DNA from 3 places in the Paenibacillus sp. FSL R7-0216 genome. Region 3 is predicted to be linked to each of the others. Evidence: riboswitches for the same ligand, from Rfam matches in the RefSeq annotation. Region 3 holds a riboswitch; each other region holds the start of a gene.

Region 1 (2,259 bases), 1.3 Mb from region 3:
GCATCAAGCTGCCTCACCAATCCGGATCCCAATACAAAATGGGAACCGCCGTTGAGAAAAGCGAATTGATCGCCGGCGATCTGGTCTTCTTCAATACTTCCGGTAAAGGCATTTCTCATGTCGGCATCTACGTCGGCGACGGCAAATTTGCTCATGCTTCCTCCTCCAAGGGCGTAGTCATCAGCAAATTAAGCGATAAGTATTACGTCGAGCGTTACGTTGGAGCCAAACGGATCATGAGCAACGACAAGTATGAAGATGTGACCGGTGAAGTTGCTGAGCACGATGATGTTCAATAAGTAAAACCACGAAGCCCGTGGGGATGTTGATAACAACGTCTCTGCGGGTTTTTTCTTTCTCCTCGCTCCGCTCCTTAGGAACCATTACCCACGAAATCCTTCGTCAAAACAGGCCAAAAGAAGCCTTTTTCCCTACAAACTTGTCAACTCTGGACGCCTTTGGTAAAATGAAAAACGTAAATAGTAACAACTTTGTAATGATTCTTGTAACTGTTCTTGTGCAGCATCTTGGGTGCAACCTACAATGAAATGCCGAATTCCCAGGCACCCGGGAAACGGGGGACCCACCAAAGGGTGAATTGATCTGCTTCGTGATGGAAAGAAGCCTTTTTGAACTGCCTTTCCAATCAAGGTTAAATAGTCAGGTTTGGAGCACCGAGAAGGTTGGATGAAGCTAGGGGCTGAGCAGCGCAGCGTAGCTGAAAGCTACGTGAGCAGCGGAAGGCCCGGCTGAATTCAAGATTCGATGCCGAATCCTCATCTTGAGCTGCTTCGTGATCTGAAGATAACTATTTAACCTACCTCTATAGTGAGATCATAGGGAACCTTCAACCGAATCCATAAGCTAACCTCGTAGGCCTTGGAAGGAGTATGACATCTTGAGAAAGACTTTGACAGCAGCGGTAACGAGTTTGGCCCTTCTGTTCACCTTGGGGGCAGGGAGCGCCTTTGCCGACGCGGAAGCCACGGAAACAACGCCGCTAGCCAGTATCGTAGATTCCGTATACGGGACGCCTTATAAATTTGGGGGCACCACGACAACGGGATTCGATTGCTCCGGTTTTACCCGGTATGTGTTCAGCCAAATGGGCATCAAGCTCGCACGCGTGTCGGCCGCCCAATATAAGCAAGGGACGCCGGTATCGAAGAAAGAACTCCAAGCAGGTGACCTCGTTTTCTTCAAAACCACGGGGACCGGCAAGGTATCGCATGTCGGTGTTTACGTTGGCGAAGGGGAATTCGCCCACGCGTCCTCATCCAAAGGCATCCGCATCGACAAGTTAAGCAACAGCTACTACCAGAACCGCTACGTTGGCGCGAAGCGTGTTCTCAGTAAATACGGTTATTCTGTTTACGCTACGGAATCCTGATCACCCGGGATTCGTCAAGTTCATTGTCTCTCGCCGCAAGCCGCGTTTCCGACTCGGAACAGCTTGCGGTCTTTTTATGTTCGTGGCCTTATCTATATAACGAGACGTCCGGCAAAAAGGTTACCGGAAAGTTGGAAATCCGCTGAAAATCCATGAATTCCCTCCTATCGGCAAAAGCCTTTACAAGCTGCGTAAATCCGGCTATTGTGAGGGTAATAGAGAAACTACGACGGATTTACCTCTACCAAAGGAGGGGCAATATGGATCAAGCGAAGTCTACGTTTCGAATCGTGCCAATGGAAGAACCGCATGGCGCGGAAATTTGCACTTGGCGTTACGATTCTCCTTACGATATTTACAGCTGGCTGCCCTGGGATCAAATGAAAGCGCTCGATGTAGAGTTTGGGAATCCGGCAATCCGTGCCGAGCAGTATGTCTCCGTGTTGAATGAAGCCGGCGAGCTGGCGGGCTTTGCCCAATACTTCCCGATGGAGGGGGTGACCCGGCTCGGCATCGGCATGAAGCCTGATCTTTGCGGTCATGGACTAGGCAAACTCTTCGTAAGAACCATCGTAGAGGAAGCCCGGCACCGCAAACCGGACAATCAAATCGACCTTGAGGTGCTCACCTGGAACACCCGAGCGATTCGAGCCTATCAAAAGGCCGGATTCGTCATTACCGACCTTTACGAGAAGATGACGCCTGGCGGGGTGTCCAAACCGTTTTACTGCATGGTACACAAGGGGCTGCCTGAATAAGGGCAAGCCCCTTTATACACCTCACTTTGAGCAACGCAATGAGATAAGGCACATATTTCCGGCGAATGTAATTATTTTTGTTCCTAATTTTGACACAAAGACTATGATCGG
Region 2 (2,259 bases), 1.6 Mb from region 3:
TGTGACAAGGTGAACGGAATAAATACGCCAACTGCGTATAACGGAATCAAGCTCTCCGTGTTGCCATGGAACCCGAGAACCAGCAACGCCGAAGCCACGCCAAGGAAAATAATCCCGTTCGAAAAACCGAGCCGGTCCCCGCGCACCATAAACGCATGCGGCATGTACTTGTCTTTGGCCAGCATAAACGCCAGCAATGGAAAGGCTGAGTAGGCCGTATTGGCGGCCAGGAACAGGATCAGCGCCGTAATCGCCTGGATGACGTAGTATAAAGCACCCCGGCCGAAGGTCGACTCGGCTATCTGCGAGACAACGGTTGCTTTCGGATCAGGAGCGATACCGTACCAATAGGCCAGCGCACTGATTCCGATAAACATGGTGCAGAGAATGACACCCATCATCACCAGCGTAGCTGCAGCATTACGTTCGGCCGGCTGCTTGAAGTTCGGGATGGCGTTGGAAACCGCCTCAACCCCGGTTAAGGCCGAACAGCCGGAACTGAACGCCTTGAGCAGCAGGAACAGACTAATATCGGAAACCGCCGTCCCCATCTCGGGCACGCTCGCGTGAATTCCACCAGTCAAATATTTAAACAACCCCGACAGGATCAGAACAAAGATGGACGCGACAAACAGATATACCGGAACAGCCAATACGGATGCCGACTCCGTTACCCCTCGAAGATTCATTAGCGTTAATAAGGTGATCATTAGCAGCGCAATCAACACCCGTTGATCATGCAGCGCCGGGAAGGCGGATGTAATGGCATCCGTTCCCGCCGACGAGCTGACCGCCACCGTCAGAACATAATCGACCAGGAGCGAGCCGCCGGCCAGCAAACCTGTCGATCGCCCAAGGTTATCCATCGCCACGATATAAGCCCCGCCCCCGGCGGGGTATGAGAAAATCGTTTGCCGATACGACAAAATCAGAATAAGTAAAAGCCCAAGAACCGCAAACGAGATCGGGATGGAATACCAAACGGCCGAAAATCCCGCCGCCATCAAGACGATCAGAATCTGTTCCGTCCCGTAAGCCACAGACGATAACGCGTCCGAGGACAGTACCGCCAACGCCTTGAGCTTGCTCAGTTTCTCCCCTTCAATTTCGGCACTTTTCATCGGTCTGCCGATCAGTACTCGCTTAATTTTGTTCACCATGGTGATTTCCTCTCTTCTTCCCCTAAATAGCCCTATGTCTCTATCCATTCGTGGTTCTATAGGCTCCCCATTCCCGCAGAGAACAACACAAAAAGGCCGCAGGAAAGTTGGACCTTCCCGCGGCCGCTTTTTTGAAACTCAAGCGAATATCCGCGACAATTCCCTCTTTCGGACGCTTACGGAGTTAGCTGACGGATTCGGGCACGAAAGCAGCCCTACGCTCATAGCCAGGATGGCCAAAACAAGCGATTCACCCCAGAAACGAAGCCTCAAAGCCCCGTTTCGGTTGGTTCCCCCGTTTCTTACTGAATAAAGAATTCAGCGATCAGGTATTTGCCATATAAAAATTACCACTGATGAATCATACTCCCCGCCCTAAAAAGTGTAAAGATGAGTTTAAGGCGGATTGGCAACGAAATGCGATCCGCATTGTCGAGGTAAGCGTATACATCGCTCTTCTACGCTAATTATTTCGTACGGACTTGAAATTACGAGGAAATAAGACGATGGCCGATAGTGACGTGAATTATTCATATTCCCCTACTGGAATATTTGCGGCTAAATAAGTTATACTCGAAACAAGGAAGTGAGACCGATGAACACTGCAACTTTGAGCGCGCTTGCCGAACCCCATCGACTGGAAATGGTTGAACTGCTGCGATACGGCCCCCTAACCGTAGGAGAAATCGCGGATCGGCTCCAAGTCCGGCAGCCGCAGGTATCGAAGCATCTCAAGGTGCTGAATGAAGCCCGCATCGTCGAGGTTCAACCTGTTGCGAATCGCCGGATTTACCGGCTTCGGCCGGAACCCCTGCAGGAGTTGGACGAGTGGATCGCCTCGTTCCGAAACTTGTGGGAAGAGCGGTTTAACCGGCTTGACGAATACTTACAGGAAATTCAAAGCCCGGATCAACAAAAAACACCGTAAGAAAACGGCAAATGCCGTATTTCTTACGGTGTTTCTTTGATGATTTCAGCCGAGATCAAGCCAGCGTCAAGACCTCATATTGCGCAGCCAGTTCCATAAAACGCCCCATACTGGACACCTCGCCAGCTGCGAGTTGATCCTGGATGCCGTAATAGTTAACGCAGGTCCCGC
Region 3 (2,259 bases):
GTGTGGGCGATCGCCGTTGATGCCATAGTTTGCGGTACGCCCAACGCTACGAATATTAAAGCCGAAATGAACGATACCGGCAGCAGAACCCGGGTGATCGCACGAACCAGATCCACGAAGAAACTGCCGATCGGTTTGCCGGCCAAGCCGCGAATAAATGCCATCGCCGCGGCGACGCCGGTCGCCGTCGAAGTGAACATCATGAATACGATCCCGATCATCTGCGAAAGGTAAGACAGTCCGCTTTCCCCGCTGTAATGCTGCAGATCCGTATTGGTCATGAAGGCAATCACCGTATTGAAGGCGAGCGTCGGCTCCATGTTTGAAACCCCGCTCGGATTCAGCGGCAGGAACCCTTGCAGCCGAAAAATCAGATAGACGATCAGCATCATCGCCAAATTGCTCAGCACCGCGGATAAAGCATACTTCTTCCAGGTCTGATTCTCCTGACGGATGCCGCTGGCACGGAATATTACTCCTTCAACAGGTCCGAACCACCGGTCCAGACCGTTCTTTTCATAGTCAAACGCTTTGGCCAAGTATAGACCGGCCGGTCTGGCGACGATTACCGCGAGGCCCAAAGTAACGAGTATGGCAATCCAACTGTAGATAGTCACGTCTTATCCCTCCGAAAGGCAAATGTTAAAACTTCTCCGGGTTCAGCAGCGCATACCCCAAATAAACAAAAACCGCCACGATTAAGATGCCAAGTCCCCACATCATCGCTGATCTCCACCCTCCGAAATCGCTTTGGAAGCCCAAGTTGCCAGACCTGCCATCATGCAAACCATAACGATAATTAAGCCGATCATGAAAATGTCCATCATCGTCGATCGGATCCTCCTTTACTCATTGTGCAGAATAAACGATACGTCTTTTCCCTTCGTATAAATCACATAGTTAGCGCCAAGCTTTTTATAAACCGCGCCAGGATGCATCTTTTGCGTAATGACATAAATCGGCTTCGACGTCCATGGACGGCAGAATTGCAAATATCGGCAGGTTAGTGTCAGAGATTCTTCGAAGATATACACCGTCCCGATGGGGATATCAGGTACGACCTTGTTTTTGCGTTTAGTAGTATCCACTAGAATGACGTGCTCTATCCCACGGTCTATCGCCTCCTGGCGGCTTCTATCATTGTTGACCATCAGTGCAAACGGGATTTCGCGGTACTTCATCGTTCTGATGAAATCTACCGCCAATGGATTCGTAAGCGTCACCAGCGCGTATTCAAAAGTGCCCACTTCTTGTATTCCTCCTGATTCAGAAATTAGGCATCAAAAAAGAAGCCTGGGAAGAGGGAATCTTCGCGGGCTTCCAGCATGAATGTATTCTATGCTTTAGGAATCGCGCTATAAGGTTTCCTCTCTCGTCTGCACTTACGAGGTTAGCTGACGGGCTCGGGCGCGAGAGACGCCCTACCTCGCGATACGCAACTATCGCCAGGATTCGCCCCATAGGCGGTAAGCGCGACCTGCGCTCCGCCCGAATGGGTCCCCCGTTCCTTCGCATCGGAAGGATTCAGTGTGATGCAAATAGATTGTTAATTTTCTTCTTAATTGTTAATGTAACACTTTCTTCCCTTTCATGAATAGGCATAAGAAAACCACAGAGGATATCCCTGTGGCTCGCCATGACAAGTCCATCATCCTCTCTCCCTTCGCTGACGAGGTTAGCTGTCGGATTCGGGCGGTGAGAGTCGCCCTACTCCTGCGGCAAGCGCCTGCCGCAGGAGATTCACCCCGGACCGTTCCGCCGACTCTCACATCGGCAGCGATCATTGGTTCCCCCGTTTTCCTGATCGGAAATTAAGCGATACTGATTGTTTTATTGGAATCATTTCATGAGTCGAATATTACGCTTGCGCTTGTTCTTTGTAAAGCTGGACCAAACGCAAATTTGAGATGAAAAACCTTATAATTTCGTCGTTTTTAGCGTTTTCAAAGGATAAAAAACGCCTTTCTCTACGATTACCTCTATCGCAGACCCTTACTTGAAATCCGGCTAGGACTTGTCCTCCGCCCCAGTCTCTGCTACGATTTTGCGCAGATAAACTAAGCTTGAACAACGAGGAGGAGATTACATGAAACAAACGAACACACCCGGACTGATGCCGCTGCCGCTAAACCTGAACTTGCCGAATGGGAACCAGATGCCGGTCCATGCGGCGCTGTTATGGGGTACCGATCATCTCGTCCTCGTTGACACCGGGGTTCCCGGACAATTGGACGTGATCCGCGAAGGGTTGCTACCATG

The links. A riboswitch is a leader RNA that binds a small molecule or an ion and turns the genes downstream of it on or off. The one in region 3 is predicted to bind cyclic di-AMP.
Region 1: linked by a shared signal. The riboswitch ahead of MKZ15_RS00580 (C40 family peptidase) and the one ahead of MKZ15_RS18425 (hypothetical protein) in region 3 are both predicted to bind cyclic di-AMP.
Region 2: linked by a shared signal. The riboswitch ahead of MKZ15_RS01965 (APC family permease) and the one ahead of MKZ15_RS18425 (hypothetical protein) in region 3 are both predicted to bind cyclic di-AMP.

The regions. Positions count from the first base shown of each region.
Region 1 covers NZ_CP150222.1:126,088-128,346, reverse strand. The annotation lists gene MKZ15_RS00585 (C40 family peptidase) at 1-299, shown strand, start outside; cyclic di-AMP (ydaO/yuaA leader) riboswitch at 540-894, shown strand; gene MKZ15_RS00580 (C40 family peptidase) at 899-1,390, shown strand; gene MKZ15_RS00575 (GNAT family N-acetyltransferase) at 1,651-2,148, shown strand.
Region 2 covers NZ_CP150222.1:445,272-447,530, reverse strand. The annotation lists gene MKZ15_RS01965 (APC family permease) at 1-1,160, opposite strand, end outside; cyclic di-AMP (ydaO/yuaA leader) riboswitch at 1,319-1,494, opposite strand; gene MKZ15_RS01960 (metalloregulator ArsR/SmtB family transcription factor) at 1,756-2,088, shown strand; gene MKZ15_RS01955 (DsrE family protein) at 2,144-2,259, opposite strand, start outside.
Region 3 covers NZ_CP150222.1:4,030,576-4,032,834, forward strand. The annotation lists gene kdpA (potassium-transporting ATPase subunit KdpA) at 1-611, opposite strand, end outside; gene MKZ15_RS18420 (hypothetical protein) at 720-827, opposite strand; gene MKZ15_RS18425 (hypothetical protein) at 846-1,247, opposite strand; cyclic di-AMP (ydaO/yuaA leader) riboswitch at 1,365-1,540, opposite strand; cyclic di-AMP (ydaO/yuaA leader) riboswitch at 1,649-1,828, opposite strand; gene MKZ15_RS18430 (hypothetical protein) at 2,087-2,259, shown strand, end outside.